DNA from 2 places in the Streptomyces sp. NPDC021562 genome. Region 2 is predicted to be linked to the other one. Evidence: predicted binding sites of a transcription regulator. Region 2 holds the regulator's gene; the other holds the start of a gene.
The links. Region 2 encodes HrcA, which represses chaperone genes, less so after heat shock. Its sites were predicted from a motif close to TTNGCACTCNGNNNNNCNGAGTGCNAA; they were not measured.
Positions count from the first base shown of each region.

Region 1: groL (chaperonin GroEL) is a predicted target of HrcA. The motif match lies at 5,909-5,935, and genes of this name have one in related genera.

Region 1 is NZ_JBFACN010000005.1:363,832-372,549, forward strand. Features, by position in the region: gene AB0G52_RS10620 (carboxylesterase family protein) at 1-818, opposite strand, end outside; gene AB0G52_RS10625 (hypothetical protein) at 996-1,454, shown strand; gene AB0G52_RS10630 (NADH:flavin oxidoreductase) at 1,509-2,636, opposite strand; gene AB0G52_RS10635 (alpha/beta fold hydrolase) at 2,930-3,715, shown strand; gene groL (chaperonin GroEL) at 4,123-5,745, opposite strand; gene AB0G52_RS10645 (cold-shock protein) at 6,079-6,282, opposite strand; gene AB0G52_RS10650 (MoaD/ThiS family protein) at 6,752-7,027, opposite strand; gene thrC (threonine synthase) at 7,075-8,358, opposite strand; SAM riboswitch class I at 8,377-8,519, opposite strand; gene AB0G52_RS10660 (glucosyl-3-phosphoglycerate synthase) at 8,677-8,718, shown strand, end outside.
Region 2 is NZ_JBFACN010000015.1:91,231-99,948, forward strand. Features, by position in the region: gene hemW (radical SAM family heme chaperone HemW) at 1-1,064, shown strand, start outside; gene AB0G52_RS23870 (DUF3097 domain-containing protein) at 1,123-1,938, opposite strand; gene AB0G52_RS23875 (MBL fold metallo-hydrolase) at 1,973-2,695, opposite strand; gene hrcA (heat-inducible transcriptional repressor HrcA) at 2,871-3,887, shown strand; gene dnaJ (molecular chaperone DnaJ) at 3,888-5,024, shown strand; gene AB0G52_RS23890 (nitronate monooxygenase) at 5,133-6,209, shown strand; gene AB0G52_RS23895 (16S rRNA (uracil(1498)-N(3))-methyltransferase) at 6,206-6,964, shown strand; gene AB0G52_RS23900 (VOC family protein) at 7,014-7,406, shown strand; gene AB0G52_RS23905 (hypothetical protein) at 7,483-8,046, shown strand; gene AB0G52_RS23910 (S41 family peptidase) at 8,093-8,718, shown strand, end outside.

The DNA.
Region 1 (8,718 bases), on a different contig from region 2:
GCGCTCAGCGCCTGTCCGGCCTCCGGCAGCCGGCGCGGGTCGGTCGTCGCCAGGTCGGCCACCGTGGGGCGCAGGCCGGCCTCGGCCGCGAGGGCCCTGCCGATGTCCTCGGCCAGCTCGGCGGAGAAGAAGGTGCCCGGGACGCTCTGCGCGATCGCCCGCCGGAACAGGCCGCGCGCCCTGGGCATCGCGAGGAGCGAGGCCACCGACCCGGCGCCCGCGGACTCGCCGAAGACCGTGACCTGGCCGGGGTCGCCGCCGAACGCGGTGACGTTGTCCCGTACCCACTCCAGGGCCGCCACCTGGTCCAGCAGGCCGCGGTTCGCGGGCGCTCCCTCGATGTGGGCGAAACCCTCCATGCCGACGCGGTAGTTGAGGGTGACCACGACGACGTCGCCCTGGCGGGCGATGCGCTGCGCGTCGTAGCCGGGGCTGCCGGAGTGGCCCAGCTTGTACGCGCCGCCGTAGATCCACACCATCACCGGGCGGCGGGCGGCCGGGTCCGGGTCGGGCGTCCACACGTTCACCGTCAGCCAGTCGTCGCCCTCGGGGGCCTCCCGTACGCCCGTGCGCCCCTGGATGCCCAGGTCCTGCGGGGGCGGCGGACCGAAGGCGTACGCCTCGCGGGTGCCGTCCCAGGAGCGGACCGGCCGGGGCGCCGCGAACCGTGCCTCCCCCACCGGGGGTTCGGCGAACGGGATGCCCCGGAAGACCGCCAGTCCGTCCTCCTGGAGTCCGCGCACGGCACCGGCGGCCGTCCGCACGACGGGGCCCTCGGCGGCCGCGGAGGCCGGTGGCCGGGTTTCACTGGCGGTCATGGTCGCTCGCTCTCGCCTCGGCGGCTGCTGGTCACCGGTGGAACGCACGGCACCACGGGTAAGTGCCGGTGTCCGCGGTCGGTGCATAGAATCCACCCCACCCGTACGGCGGTTTTCAGCCAGTCGACGGGCTTGGACGTCGCGTTCCCCCGTCAGCCGTCGACCGGAGCAGCACTGATGACCGGCCTCGCCAGGCAGTTGCGTGTCTCGCTCCTGGTCACACTCGCAGTGCTGGCCTTCCCCGTGCTCTCCGACCTCCTGGACGGACTGCTGCGGTGGGACTTCCCGGCGGTGCTGGGTGACAAGGCCCTGGAAGTGGCCGTCGTCTGCGCCCTCGTCGCCGTCCTGCACACAGTCATATACGGCGTGATGCGGGTCGGGCGGCCCGAGACGCGCGGGGCACGCGGTGTCCGGGCCGGGCTGGTGCTGCTGTCGGCGCTCGACGTGGTGCCGCTGTGCGTGGCGGGTCACGTCGTACCGGCCCTCGTCCCCGTGCTGGCCGCCGTCGGCGGCTGGGGCTGGGCGCGGTGGCGGCGCCTGGGGGCGGAGACGGCGCGGATCTGGGCCCTGCTCTTCGGCGTCCTCTCCCTGCCGGTGCAGGGAGCGGTCGCACTGGTCATGACCGTGTTCCGGTGATCTCGCACGTCTCCGCCCGCCGGCCCGTTCGGCTGGGCTCGGCTCGGAAGCGGTTCAGCTCAGCGACTTCAGGGCCGCCGCGTCGTACGGCTTCAGCTCGTCGGTGTTGCCTGCGAGGACCTTCGACGCCCACTCGGGGTCCTGGAGGAGGGCGCGGCCGACGGCGACCATGTCGTACTCCTCGCGCTCCAGGCTGTCGAGGAGGTCGTCGATGCCCCTGACCGGGGAGCCCTCGCCCATGAAGCCCTTGATGAAGTCGCCGTCGAGGCCGACCGAGCCGACGGTGATGGTGGGCCTGCCGGTGAGCTTCTTGGTCCAGCCGGCCAGGTTGAGGTCGGAGCCCTCGAACTCGGGGAGCCAGTAGCGCCGGGTGGAGGCGTGGAAGACGTCGACGCCGGCGGCGGCCAGCGGCGTGAGGATCGCCTCCAGCTCCTCGGGGGTCTCGGCGAGGCGGGCGTCGTAGTTGTCGGACTTCCACTGCGAGAAGCGGAAGATGACCGGGAAGGTGGCGGAGACCGACGCGCGGACCGCGGCGACGACCTCGGCGGCGAACTTCGTACGGGCCACCAGGTCGCCGCCGTACGCGTCGGCACGGCGGTTGGTGCCCGCCCACAGGAACTGGTCGAGCAGGTAGCCGTGCGCGCCGTGCAGCTCGACGCCGTCGAAGCCGATGCGCTCGGCGGCGGCCGCGGCCTCGGCGAACGCGGCGATCACGTCGTCCAGGTCCTGGCGGGTCATCTCCTTGCCCTCGCCCTCGGTGCCGTCCAGGCGGATGCCGGAGGGGCCGACGGCGGGGGCGTCCGCGAACGGCGGCCGGCCCTGCTTGCGGACCATGCCGATGTGCCACAGCTGCGGGACGATCGTGCCGCCGGCCGCGTGCACGCCCTCGGCGACCTTCGCCCAGCCCGCCAGCTGCTCCTCGCCGTGGAACCGCGGGACACGGCCGCTGTCCCCGGCCGAGTCGTGGCCGACGTACGTCCCCTCGGTGACGATCAGACCGACACCGGCGGCGGCCCGGCGGGCGTAGTACGAGACCACGTCCTCGCCGGGGATGCCGCCGGGGCTGAACTGGCGGGTCATGGGGGCCATCACGATCCGGTTGGGGACCGTGAGCCCGTTCAGGACGATGGGGCGGGAGAGGATCTCCGCCGCGCGGGAGGCGGGGGTCGTGGTGACGGTCACGTGGGGGGCTCCTCGTGAGTGGGGCGGGTACCCGAGGCCGGGCGCCCGAGGTCGTACGGTCCGGCTCGTTGACCGGGTGGTATGTGCACGCGCATCGAGTGCGCGTCGTGCACAACGATCCGTCCGCCCACGCGCATTCCCACTCCCGCCGACGAAGCCGTGTGACCCCCGCCACGGCCCCGGGGGCCCACCCCACGCCCCTTATCGGCCAACGCCCCGCGCCTCTTGTCGGCTGGCGTCCCGCTCCTCTTATCGGGTGGCGGTGCGCATCGGGGCGCTGGGAGCATCTGCGGATGCAGACACTCGCCGACGAGCTCGGCCACCTCTCCTACTCCGTCACCGGTGACGGGCCGCCCGTCGTACTCGTGCACGCCGGTGTGGCGGATCACCGTATGTGGGACGCGGTCGCACCCGCCCTCGCCGAACGGCACACGGTCGTCCGGTACGACCTGCGCGGCTTCGGCGAGTCCGCGCCGCCGAGCGGACCGTTCGGCGAGAGCGACGACCTGCGCCGCCTCCTGGACCACCTCGGCCTCGACCGGGTCCGGCTGGTGGGCGCGTCCTGGGGCGGCCGGGTGGCCGTGGACTTCACGCTCACCCACCCGGACCGGGTGCACTCGCTGGCGCTGCTCGCCCCGCCGTGGCCGGGGTACGACTGGTCCGCGGAGATGATCGCGTACGACGAGGCCGAGACCGCGGCGCTGGCCGCGGGCGACCTGGACACCGCCGTCCGGGTGAACCTCGACATGTGGCTGCGCGGGCCGGCCCGCGGCTGGGACGACGTCGCCGACGGACTGTCCGACCGGCTCCGCGGCCCGCTGCGCACGTCGCTGGTGAACCAGGACGTGGTGGGCGAGCACTCCCAGGGGCCCACGGCCGGCGACCTCGCCGGCATCCGCGTGCCCACCCTGGTGGGGATCGGCAAGCTCGACGTCCCCGACTTCCAGGACATCGGGCGCCGCTACGCCGCCGGGATCCCCGGCGCCACCCTGGTCGAGTTCCCCACCGCCGCGCACCTGATCGCCCTGGACGCACCGGCCGAACTCACCGAGGCACTGGGCCCCTTCCTCACCCGCTAGGGGCTGCCGGGGCACGCCTTCGGCGGCCCGTCGGGCATCGCCATCCGCGTCCTCCGGCCGGGAGGCGCCCCCACCGCGTCGCCCGCCGGATCGCCCGCCGGGCAGCGGCCGCTCGACCACGGCGCCTTGCCTCGCCGTCGGACGCACTGGACGCGCCCGCCGAACTCATCGCCGCGCTGGTCCCGTCCCCCACCCGCCAGGGGCAGCCGGGGCCCGCCTGCAGGATCACCGTCGGTCACCGACGTCCCGCAGTTTCCGGCCGGGAAGGCGCTCACCGAACTCGCCGCGACGTTGCGTTCCTCACCCGCCAGGGGCCGTTCGACCCCGGGTGCGGCGAAGGGCGGTACCCCCTGTCGACCAGGGGGTACCGCCCTTCGTGCTGTGCGGGAGCTGCCGAGCCGTCAGGCTCAGAAGTCCATGTCACCGCCCGGCATGCCGCCCGGGGCGGCCGCGGCGGCCTTCTCCGGCTTGTCGGCGATGACGGCCTCGGTGGTGAGGAACAGCGCGGCGATGGAGGCGGCGTTCTGCAGGGCGGAACGCGTCACCTTCGCCGGGTCGATGATGCCCTCGGCGACCAGGTCGACGTACTCACCGGTCGCGGCGTTCAGGCCGTGACCCGGGGTGAGGTTGCGGACCTTCTCCACCACGACGCCACCCTCGAGGCCGGCGTTGACGGCGATCTGCTTGAGCGGGGCCTCCAGGGCGAGCTTCACGGCCTGCGCGCCGGTCGCCTCGTCACCTTCCAGCTCCAGCTTCTCGAAGACCTGGGAGGCCTGCAGCAGGGCCACGCCACCACCGGCGACGATGCCCTCCTCGACGGCCGCCTTCGCGTTGCGCACGGCGTCCTCGATGCGGTGCTTGCGCTCCTTGAGCTCGACCTCGGTCGCGGCACCGGCCTTGATGACGGCGACGCCACCGGCGAGCTTGGCCAGGCGCTCCTGGAGCTTCTCGCGGTCGTAGTCCGAGTCGGACTGCTCGATCTCGGCGCGGATCTGGTTGACCCGGCCCTGCACCTGCTCGGTGGAGCCGGCACCGTCGACGATGGTGGTCTCGTCCTTGGTGATGACGACCTTGCGGGCGCGGCCCAGCAGGTCGAGGGTCGTGTTCTCGAGCTTGAGACCGACTTCCTCGGAGATGACCTCGCCGCCGGTGAGGATGGCGATGTCGTTCAGCATCGCCTTGCGGCGGTCGCCGAAGCCCGGGGCCTTGACGGCGACGGACTTGAAGGTGCCGCGGATCTTGTTGACGACCAGGGTCGACAGGGCCTCGCCCTCGACGTCCTCGGCGATGATCAGCAGCGGCTTGCCCGACTGCATGACCTTCTCCAGGAGCGGGAGCAGGTCCTTGACGGAGCCGATCTTGGAGTTGGCGATCAGGATGTACGGGTCGTCGAGGGACGCCTCCATACGCTCCATGTCGGTGGCGAAGTACGCCGAGATGTAGCCCTTGTCGAAGCGCATACCCTCGGTGAGCTCCAGCTCCAGACCGAAGGTCTGGGACTCCTCGACGGTGATGACGCCTTCCTTGCCGACCTTGTCCATCGCCTCGGCGATGAGCTCGCCGATCTGGGTGTCGGCGGCGGAGATGGAGGCCGTGGAGGCGATCTGCTCCTTGGTCTCGACATCCTTGGCCTGCTCGAGGAGGGCACCGGAGACGGCCTCGACGGCCTTCTCGATACCGCGCTTGAGGGCCATCGGGTTGGCGCCGGCGGCTACGTTGCGCAGGCCTTCCTTGACCAGGGCCTGGGCGAGCACGGTCGCGGTGGTCGTACCGTCGCCGGCGACGTCGTCCGTCTTCTTGGCGACTTCCTTGACCAGCTCGGCGCCGATCTTCTCGTACGGGTCCTCGAGCTCGATCTCCTTGGCGATGGAGACACCATCGTTGGTGATCGTGGGGGCGCCCCACTTCTTCTCGAGGACGACGTTGCGGCCCTTGGGGCCGAGCGTCACCTTGACGGCGTCCGCGAGCTGGTTCATGCCGCGCTCGAGGCCGCGCCGCGCCTCCTCGTCGAACGCGATGATCTTGGCCATGTGAAGTGGTCCCTCCAGGACTGGGGGTGAGTCTTCGAGGACCGCGCCCGCGCCCGCGACGGACGGCTCGCCGACCCGTGGGTTCCTTGCCCCACCCGGTCCGCGGGCCTCACCGACCCGGTCCTTCTTTGTCACTCTCACCTTCAGAGTGCTAACGCAATGATTAGCACTCGGCCTAGGCGAGTGCAAGCGCCTCCCGGGTATCGGGCGGCGCGCTCAGCCGCCCGCGAACACCGGGCGGCACCCTCCGGAGACCCGGACCGGCGCCCTCCGGGGACACGGCGAAGGGCCCGCCCCCCTGACGGGAGCGGGCCCTTCCTCGTGTGTGCCGTTTCAGGCGGTGACGCGAACCATGTCGGCCTGCGGGCCCTTCTGGCCCTGCGAGATCTCGAACTCCACCCGCTGGCCCTCTTCCAGGGTGCGGTAGCCGTCCATCTGAATCGCGCTGTAGTGGACGAACACGTCCGCACCACCGTCGACCGCGATGAAGCCGTACCCCTTCTCCGCGTTGAACCATTTGACGGTGCCCTGAGCCATGCCTAACTCCCCTATTACTGGCCCTTGCACAGATCCACACTTCGCGGATCCGGGTCAGACCTCACCCCCCATTGGTTGGGGGCGTGCGCCGGAACGCGTCGACCGCGGCTGAATGTATCTGTCCAACTGCCGTCTGCAACAGGTCAATCGGACGAGAATTCTGGGCGGGAAGGGTCCGGAATGTAGCGAGAATTCGGTCGAATTCAGGGCAAGTCGGGCCCCATAAAAGCCACGAAAGCCGCATATGACCCGCACACTTTGGCTACTTCTTGGCAGGCCCGAGGTATCCAATAACAGGGCCCGCGCCCCGGTGATCGGGACCGTGTTCCCCAACTGTACCGCGCTCAACCACACAGAATTGCCCCCTCCGCTTCTCTCGCGGAGGGGGCAATCCCATTCACAACCGGCGACGTTTGTTACCGAAGGTAATGTTCGGTCATTCGGCCATCACGTCAGGCGGGTCGGCGGCTCAGCCACCGGCGACGGCCGGGATGATGGAGACGCCGGCGCCGTCCGGCGTGACCGTCTCCAGGCCCTGCTCGAATCGCACGTCGTCGTCATTGACGTAGACATTGACGAACCGGCGCAGCTTGCCCTGGTCGTCGAGAACACGGGCGGCGATCCCGGTGTGGTTCTTCTCCAGGTCGGCGATGACCTCGCCGAGGTTGGCGCCTTCCGCGGCGACCTCGGCCCGGCCGCCGGTGTAGGTGCGCAGGATGGTGGGGATGCGAACGGTGACGCTCACTGTCTAGACCTCCGGTCCGGGCAACGCCCTGGTTCTGTGCGGTCGGCTCAGGCGAGCCCGGCCTCGTGGAAAGACTCGAGATTCGGGCGGATGGTCGCGGTGAGTCCCGTACCCGCGACCGCGTCCAGTGTCTTCAGTCCGTCACCCGTGTTGAGGACGACGATCGACTTCGCCGGATCGATGAGCCCGTTCTCGATGAGCTTCCTGGTGACCCCGACCGTCACCCCGCCCGCGGTCTCCGCGAAGATGCCCTCGGTCCGCGCGAGCAGCTTGATGGCGTCGACGACCTGCTCGTCGTCGACGTCCTCCACCGCGCCGCCGGTGCGCCGGGCGATGTCGAGGACGTACGGGCCGTCGGCCGGGTTGCCGATGGCGAGGGACTTGGCGATGGTGTTCGGCTTCTGCGGCCGGACCACGTCGTGACCCGCCTTGTACGCGGTCGACACCGGCGAGCAGCCCTCCGCCTGCGCACCGAAGATCTTGTACGGCTTGTCCTCGACGAGCCCGAGCTTGATCAGCTCCTGCAGCCCCTTGTCGATCTTCGTGAGCTGGGAGCCGGAGGCGATCGGGACGACCAGCTGGTCCGGGAGCCGCCAGCCGAGCTGCTCGCAGATCTCGTACGCGAGCGTCTTGGAGCCCTCGGCGTAGTACGGCCGCAGGTTGACGTTGACGAAGCCCCAGCCCTCGCCGGCCGGGTCGCCGATCAGCTCGGAGCAGAACCGGTTCACGTCGTCGTAGTTGCCCTCGATGCCTACGAGCTCGCCGCCGTAGATCGCGGCCATGACGACCTTGCCCTGCTCCAGGTCGTGCGGGATGAACACGCAGGAGCGGAAGCCGGCCCGGGCCGCGGCGGCGCCGACGGCGCCGGCCAGGTTGCCGGTGGAGGAGCAGGAGAGCGTGGTGTAGCCGAAGGCGCGGGCGGCCTCGACGGCCTGGGCGACGACGCGGTCCTTGAAGGAGTGCGTGGGGTTGCCCGAGTCGTCCTTCACGTACAGCCCGCCGGTGACGCCGAGCTCCTTGGCCAGGTTGTCGGCCTGCACGAGCTTGGTCCAGCCCGGGTTGATGTTCGGCTTGGTCGCCACGTCCGCGGGGACGGGCAGCAGCGGCGCGTAGCGCCAGATGTTGGCGGGGCCCGCCTCGATCCGCTTGCGGAGCTCCTCGGTGTCGTAGCCCGAGAAGTCATACGCGATCTCCAGCGGGCCGAAACACTCCTCGCAGGCGAACACCGGGCCGAGCGGCACGCGGTGGCCGCACTCGCGGCAGGACAGCGCGGCGGCGGGGCCGAGGTCCACGGTCTTCGGGGAAGCGGTTGCAACAGTCTGCGCAGCCATGTGAGGCGAGGCCCTTTCTCCTCATCTTCCTCACGACGCATCTCGCCGTGAGACGGATTTGGCACCTTCCCTAGTCGGGAGCCTCGCTGTGCAACACGAGACCGACTGGAGGGTTGCCGGGGCTTCATCGGGCCGTTTCCCTCTGCCCCTCTGGATGAGCTGTATTCGGTTGTCAACGCACGGTGACGCCAGGACATGCGATGGTCACGCGCGTTGTTCAAGACTGTAACCGAAGGCCAGGACAGTTGAGATAGTCGTCCGTACCGCGAGATGGATCACACCCCGCAGTGTGACCGTGACAGTGAGGAGCCGCTGACTGTGCTGGAAGAAGCCGAACGCTGGCTGGCCACCCGCTCCTGG
Region 2 (8,718 bases):
GCGGCACCGGTGGGGTGCTCGCCTCCCGCGACAACTACGCGGACACGGTGGCCGACGAGGTCAGGCTGGCCAGGAAGGTCCTCGGGGACGACCCGCGCGAGGTGCGGACCGTGTTCGTCGGGGGCGGTACGCCGACGTTGCTGGCCGCCCGTGATCTCGTGCGGATGCTGCACGCGATCCGGGACGAGTTCGGGCTCGCGGCGGACGCGGAGGTCACCACGGAGGCGAACCCGGAGTCCGTCGACCCGGCGTATCTGGCGGCCCTGCGGGAGGGCGGCTTCAACCGGATCTCCTTCGGCATGCAGAGCGCGCGGCAGCACGTCCTGCGCGTGCTGGACCGTACGCACACGCCCGGCCGCCCCGAGGCGTGCGTGGCCGAGGCGCGGGCGGCCGGGTTCGAGCACGTCAACCTGGATCTGATCTACGGCACCCCCGGTGAGTCCGACGACGACTGGCGGGCCTCCCTGGACGCGGCGATCGGGGCCGGTCCGGACCATGTGTCGGCGTACGCGCTGATCGTCGAGGAGGGCACGCAGCTGGCGCGGCGGATCCGCCGGGGTGAGGTGCCGATGACCGACGACGACGTGCACGCCGACCGGTACCTGATCGCCGAGTCGGTGCTGTCCGGGGCGGGTTTCGACTGGTACGAGGTGTCCAACTGGGCGACCTCGGAAGCGGGCCGCTGCCTGCACAACGAGCTGTACTGGCGGGGCGCCGACTGGTGGGGTGCCGGGCCGGGGGCGCACTCGCACGTGGGCGGGGTGCGCTGGTGGAACGTCAAGCACCCGGGGGCGTACGCGGCGGCGCTGGCGTCGGGGCGGTCGCCGGGGGCCGGACGCGAGGTCCTGTCGGACGAGGACCGGCGGGTGGAGCGGATCCTGCTGGAGCTGCGGCTGCGCGAGGGGGTGCCGCTGGCCCTGCTGAAGGAGGAGGGGCTCGCGGCGTCACGGCGGGCGCTGGCGGAGGGCCTGCTGGAGAGCGGTGCGTACGACGGGGGGCGGGCGGTGCTGACGCTGCGGGGCCGGTTGCTGGCGGACGCGGTGGTGCGGGACCTGGTGGACTGAACGGGAGGCGTCAGGCCCCGCCGAGTTCAGGCCCCACTGAGGTCAGGCCGCACCGAGGTCACGCCCCACCGCCGCCCGTGACGAAGTCGATCAGTTCCTCCACGCGTCCCAGCAGCTCGGGCTCCAGGTCCTTGTAGGAGTTCACGCGCGCGAGGATCGCCTGCCACACCGCGCCCGTGTTGTCCGAGGGCCAGCCCAGCGCCCGGCACACGCCCGTCTTCCAGTCCTGGCCGTGCGGGACGCGGGGCCAGGCGTCGATCCCCAGGGACGCCGGTTTCACCGCCTCCCAGATGTCGATGTACGGGTGGCCGACCACCAGGGCGTGGTCCCCGGTCACCGACTGGGCGATGCGCCACTCCTTCGTGCCCGGTACCAGGTGGTCCACGAGCACGCCGAGCCGGGCGTCCGGGCCGGGTGCGAACTCGGTCACGATCGCCGGCAGGTCGTCGACGCCCCCCAGGTACTCCACGACCACGCCCTCGATGCGCAGGTCGTCGCCCCACACCTTCTCGACCAGTTCCGCGTCGTGGCGGCCCTCCACGTAGATGCGGCCCGCGCGGGCGACACGCGCGCGTGCGCCGGGGACCGCGACCGAGCCGGAGGCGGTACGGGTGGGGCGGGCCGGGCCCGCGGAGGCGGGCCGTACGAGGGTGACGACCCGGCCCTCCAGGAGGAAGCCGCGCGGCTCCAGCGGGAAGACGCGGTGCTTGCCGAAGCGGTCCTCCAGGGTGACCGTGCCCGCCTCGCAGCGGATCACCGCGCCGCAGAAGCCCGTGCCGGGTTCCTCCACCACCAGGCCGGGTTCGGCGGCCACCTCGGGCACCGGCTTCGGCTTCTTCCACGGCGGGGTCAGGTCGGCGGAGTACTGGCGCATTCGGATGACGATAGGAGAAGCGGGTGCGGTGTGCCTACGACACGCCGAAACGGGCCGCCAGGGCGTCGCGCTGGGCCCGTACGAACGCCGCGTCGACCACCGCTCCGTGACCGGGGACGTACCGGGCGCGGTCACCGCCGAGGGCCAGCAGCCGGTCCAGGGCGGCGGGCCACCGCGACGGTACGGCGTCGGGGCCGGCCTGCGGTTCGCCGGACTCCTCCACCAGGTCGCCGCAGAACACCACCTCGGGGTCGCCGGGGACGAGGACCGCGAGGTCGTGGGCGGTGTGGCCGGGGCCGACGTTGGCGAGCAGGGCCTGGCGGCCGCCGCCGAGGTCGAGGGTCCACTCGCCGGACACCAGGTGGCGGGGGGTGGGGAGGGCGTCCGCCGCCTCCTCGGCCTCCGGGGCCGGCAGGCCGTTGCGTACCGCGTCCAGGCGCAGCCCCTCGCGGTCGTGGGCGAGGACGGCCTCCGCGCCCACCGCCGCGTACAGGTCGGCGCCCGCGAACGCGGCCGCCCCGAGGACGTGATCGAAATGGGGATGGGTGAGCGCGAGATGGGTCACACGGCGGTCGGCGAGTGCCTGCGCCAGGGTGCGCAACCGCGCGCCCTCCGCGAGGCTCGACCCGGCGTCCACCATGAGGGCCGTACCCGCGCCGAGGACCAGCCCCGCCGTGCAGTCCCAGCCGGGCAGCCGGCACCGGCCCACCCCGTCGGCCAGGCGCTCCCAGCCCAGCTCTTCCCAAGTCACCGTCATACCGCGACGCTAGCCGCAGAACGCGGCGGGTCCGTACCGTCCCCGTACCGACCTTGCCCAGTCGGTACCCGACGGCCGTACACTGGGCCGGGGACGCTGGCACTCGGGCTCGCAGAGTGCCAGACGAAAGACCCGAAAGGCCGCGGGGACGACTTTCTGGAGGTGTGGCGCGAAGATGCTGAGTGAACGCAGGCTCCAGGTGTTGCGCGCCATCGTCCAGGACTACGTGGGCACCGAGGAGCCGGTGGGTTCGAAGGCGCTGACCGAACGGCACAACCTCGGTGTCTCGCCGGCGACCGTGCGCAACGACATGGCCGCCCTGGAGGACGAGGGGTACATCGCCCAGCCGCACACCAGCGCGGGGCGGATCCCCACCGACAAGGGCTACCGGCTGTTCGTCGACAAACTGGCGGGTGTCAAGCCGATGACCGCGCCCGAGCGGCGGGCCATCCAGAGCTTCCTCGACGGCGCCGTCGACCTCGACGACGTCGTGGCCCGCACGGTCCGGCTGCTGGCCCAGCTGACGCGGCAGGTGGCCGTGGTGCAGTACCCCTCGCTGACGCGGTCGACGGTGCGGCACGTGGAACTGCTCGCGCTCGCCCCCGCGCGGCTGATGCTGGTGCTGATCACCGACACCGGGCGGGTCGAGCAGCGGCTGGTCGACTGCCCGGCGCCGTTCGGGGAGGCGTCCCTGGCGGATCTGCGGGCGCGGCTGAACAGCCGGGTCGCGGGCCGCCGGTTCTCGGACGTGCCCCGGCTGGTGGAGGACCTGCCGGACGCCTTCGAGGCCGAGGACCGCGGTACTGTCTCGGCGGTGCTCTCCACCCTGCTGGAGACGCTCGTCGAGGAGAACGAGGAGCGGCTGGTGATCGGCGGTACCGCCAATCTCACCCGCTTCGGGCATGACTTTCCCCTCATGATCCGGCCCGTCCTGGAGGCTCTGGAGGAGCATGTCGTGCTCCTCAAGCTCATGGGCGAGGCGGGGGATTCGGGCATGACCGTGCGCATCGGTCACGAGAACGCCCACGAGGGACTCAACTCCACGTCCGTGGTGTCGGTCGGTTACGGTTCGGGCGGCGAGACACTCGCCAAACTCGGCGTGGTCGGACCGACCCGCATGGATTACCCGGGAACGATGGGAGCGGTACGAGCGGTGGCACGGTACGTCGGACAGATCCTGGCGGAGTCGTAAGTGGCCACGGACTACTACGCCGTTCTCGGCGTGCGCCGCGACGCGTCGCAGGAAGAGATCAAGAAGGCCTTCCGCCGGCTCGCGCGGGAGCTGCACCCGGACGTCAACCCGGATCCGAAGACCCAGGAGCGGTTCAAGGAGATCAACGCCGCCTACGAGGTGCTCTCCGACCCGCAGAAGAAGCAGGTCTACGACCTCGGCGGGGACCCGCTGTCGCAGAGCGGCGGCGGGGGCGCGGGCGGCTTCGGCGCCGGCGGGTTCGGGAACTTCTCGGACATCATGGACGCCTTCTTCGGTACGGCGTCGCAGCGCGGGCCGAGGTCGCGGACGCGGCGCGGCCAGGACGCGATGATCCGGATCGAGGTCGAGCTCGACGAGGCGGCCTTCGGCACGACCAAGGACATCCAGGTCGACACGGCGGTCGTCTGCAACACCTGCAACGGTGAGGGCGCGGCGCCGGGCACCACCGCCCAGACGTGTGACATGTGCCGGGGCCGCGGTGAGGTCTCGCAGGTGACGCGGTCGTTCCTGGGTCAGGTCATGACCTCGCGGCCGTGTCCGCAGTGCCAGGGCTTCGGGACGGTCGTGCCGACGCCGTGCCCCGAGTGCGCCGGTGACGGACGGGTGCGGTCGCGGCGGACGCTGACCGTGAAGATCCCGGCGGGTGTCGACAACGGCACGCGGATCCAGCTCGCCGGTGAGGGCGAGGTCGGCCCGGGCGGCGGTCCCGCCGGTGACCTGTACGTCGAGATCCACGAGCTGCCGCACTCCACGTTCCAGCGGCGCGGCGACGACCTGCACTGCACGGTGACGATCCCGATGACGGCGGCCGCGCTCGGCACGAAGGTGCCGCTGGAGACGCTGGACGGGCTGGAGGAGGTCGACATCCGGCCGGGCACGCAGTCCGGGCAGTCGATCCCGCTGCACGGCCGCGGCGTCACGCACCTGCGGGGCGGCGGCCGGGGCGACCTGATCGTCCACGTGGAGGTGACGACTCCCACCAAGCTGGACCCGGAGCAGGAGCGGCTGCTGCGGGAGCTGGCGAAGCTGCGCGGGGAGGAGCGGCCGACGGGACAGTTCCAGCCGGGGCAGCAGGGATTGTTCAGCCGGCTGAAGGACGCGTTCAACGGTCGCTGACGGGCCGGGACATTCGTCCGGCACGTGCCGAAGCGGTGGCACATTCCTGGCATGTGCCAATCCGGCGGCCGATTCGGTCTTGTCCGGAGGACGTGACAACATGCCGTCATGTCCTCCGCACTGACCGATCTCTGCCGCTTTCCGATCGTGCAGGCCCCCATGGCGGGCGGGGCCTCGGGTCCGCAGCTCGCCGCCGCCGTGTCCGAGGCGGGCGGACTGGGGTTCCTGGCCGCCGGGTACAAGACCGCCGACGGGATGTACCAGGAGATCAAGCAACTGCGGGGACTGACCGGCCGCCCCTTCGGCGTGAACCTCTTCATGCCGCAGCCGGAGTACGCGGAGTCCGGGGCCGTGGACCTCTACGCGCACCAGCTGGCCGGTGAGGCCGCCTGGTACCGGACCGAGCTCGGTGACCCGGACAGCGGCCGGGACGACGGGTACGACGCGAAACTCGCCGTCCTCCTCGACAACCCGGTGGCCGTGGCCTCCTTCCACTTCGGCGTGCCGAGCCGGGAGGCCCTGGACGCGCTGCGCCGGGCCGGCACCTTCACCCTCGTCACCGCGACCACGGCCGAGGAGGCCCTCGCCGTCGAGCGGGCCGGCGCGGACGCGGTGATCGCCCAGGGCATCGAGGCCGGCGGCCACCAGGGCACCCACCGGGACGTCCCCGAGAACGACGGCTCCGGGATCGGGCTGCTCGCGCTGGTCGCCCAGATCCGGGAGACCGTGGGCCTGCCCGTGGTCGCCGCGGGCGGGATCATGCGCGGCAGCCAGATCGCGGCCGTGCTCGCGGCGGGCGCGAGCGCCGCCCAGCTGGGCACGGCCTTCCTGGCCACCCCCGAGTCCGGCGCCCCCGACGTGCACAAGCGGGTGCTGACCGACCCGCTGTTCACGCGCACCGAGCTGACCCGGGCGTTCTCCGGGCGGCCCGCCCGCGGCCTGGTCAACCGTTTCCTGCGGGAGCACGGCCCGTACGCGCCCGCCGCCTACCCGGAGGTCCACCACCTCACCGCCCCGCTGCGCAAGGCCGCCGCCCGCGCCGGGGACGCGCAGGGCATGGCGCTGTGGGCGGGGCAGGGCCACCGGCTGGCCCGGGAGCTGCCGGCCGGCCGGCTCGTGGAGACCCTCGCCGAGGAACTCGCGGCCGCGTCGACAGCGTTGTCGACCAAGAAGGAGGGGCGATGACAGCGCCCGTGTTCGTCGTCGAACGGTTCCCCGTGGACTCCGCTCGGGGCGGCGGCCCGTACGTCCTGGACGGCCCCGAGGGGCGGCACGCGGTCTCCGTGAAGCGGCTGGAGGCCGGCGAGGAGGTCGTGCTCACCGACGGCGCCGGACGCCACGCCGTCTGCGAGGTGATCGCCGCCGAGGGCAAGGACCGGCTCGTGGTGCGCCTGGGCGCGGTGACCGAGGAACCCGCGCCCGCGCCCCGGATCACCGTGGTGCAGGCGCTGCCCAAGGGCGACCGCGGGGAGGTCGCCGTGGAGACCATGACCGAGGTCGGCGTCGACGCGATCGTGCCCTGGCAGGCCGCCCGGTGCATCACCCAGTGGAAGGGCGACCGGGGGCTCAGGTCGCTCGCCAAGTGGCGGGCGACCGCCCGCGAGGCCGGCAAGCAGTCCCGGCGGGTGCGCTTCCCCGAGGTCGCGGACACGGCGACCACCAAGCAGGTCGCGGCGCTGCTCGCCGGCGCCGCCCTCGGCGCCGTGCTGCACTCCGACTTCGAGCACGACAGTGCGCCGCTCGCCACCGCCGAACTGCCCGCCGAGGGCGAGATCGTGCTGGTCGTCGGGCCCGAAGGGGGCGTGGCCCGGGACGAGTTGGCGCTGTTCGAGGAGGCGGGTGCGCGGGCGTACACCCTGGGGCCTACGGTGATGCGTACGTCGACCGCCGGCACCGCGGCCGCGGCCCTGCTGCTGGGCCGCACCGGCCGGTGGTCCTGACCGCACGCCAGCCGTACCGCACCCGCACCACCTCCTGGGGGAACGCGCCGTGGAACTCGCCCAAGTCCGGCTCCTGGTCACCGACTTCGCCGCCTGCTACCGCTTCTACTCCGACGTGCTCGGGCTGAAGCCGCAGTCGGGGGCGAGCGAGGGGCCGTACGAGAAGTTCAGTCCGCACGCCGGGTCCGCGGGGATCGCCCTGCAGGACCGGGCGATGATGGCCGAGATACTGGGCGAACTGGGGGACGCGGCGACCGGGCACCGTTCGCTGGTGGTGCTGCGCGTCGACGACCTCGACGCCTACTGCGAGCAGATCACCGGACGCGGTGCGGTCCTGGTGCACGGGCCTGCGCCGATGACGCAGCGGATGCGGGTCGCCCACCTGAAGGACCCGGAGGGGAACCTGGTGGAGCTCCAGGAGTGGCTGCTGCTGCGCACCTGAAGGGTGACGGTCCCGAACACGTGAGTGGCCGTAAGCCCCCTACCGCCACGGCCGGGACGGTGGCAGGCTGCCCTCCATGGGGGCATTGAGGCGGATTTGGCGCCGGCCGGGCGGCAGCAGGGCGGCGGCCGCGGCGGGGCTCGCGGTGGTCGCCGTCGGCGTCCTGGCGGGCTGCCGGCCGAGCGACCTGAACACCGCGACCGTCGCGTACACCACCGACCAGACGGCCACCGCCGAGCTGAAACGGCAGCACGTCGACGTCAGTTGGCTCACCTGCACCGGCAGCTACGGCACGGCCGGCACGTCCGGCTCGTCGGCGCGGACGCCCTCGGCGACCGAGACCACCGTCGTCTCCGTCGACTGCAAGGGCAGGACCAAGGACGGGCGGGCGATCACCGTCACCGGCCGGGTCACCAAGGCGGTCAGCGGTGCCTGTGTGCGCGGCGACCTCGTCGCGAAGGTCGGCGGCAAGGAGTGGTTCCGGGTGAACGGCCTCGGAAACTGCGACGCCACGCCCGGCCCCGGGTACAGCACCTACCGGCCCCCCACCTACGGGCAGCGGCCCGGCCCCACCGTGACCGTGACGAGGACGATCTGGTGTCAGGGGGACCCCACGTGCTGGCCCGTGCAGGGCAAGTGATCGAAATCGGCCGCGGCGGGCGGGCCCGGGTGCATAGGCTGAGCGGGTGACTCAGGGTGCAGCGACAGGACCGCGGTCCTACCTCCGGTTTCCCCACGTCCACGGTGAACTGATCGCCTTCACCGCCGAGGACGACGTGTGGCTCGCGCCCCTCGACGGCGGCCGGGCCTGGCGGGTCAGCGCCGACAACGTGCCGGTGACCGTGCCGCGCGTCTCGCCCGACGGCACCACGGTCGCCTGGACGTCCACCCGCGACGGCGCCCCCGAGATCCACATCGCTCCCGTCGACGGCGGCCCCTCGACCCGCCTGACCCACTGGGGGAGTTCCCGGACCCAGGTGCGCGGCTGGACCGGCGACGGACGGGTCCTCGCGATCACCACCTACGGTCAGTCCAGCCTCCGGCGCAGCTGGGCCCACGCGGTCCCGCTCGACGGCGGACCGTCCACCGTCCTTCCGTACGGCCCGGTCGGGCACGTGGCCCACGGGCCCGCCACGGTGCTGCTGTCCGCGCCGATGGGCCGCGAGGCGGCCTGGTGGAAGCGGTACCGGGGCGGTACGGCGGGGAAGCTGTGGATCGACCGGGAGGGCGACGGCGAGTTCGTCCGGCTGCACGCCGAACTCGACGGGAACCTGGAGTGCCCCGAATGGGTCGGCGACCGGATCGCGTTCCT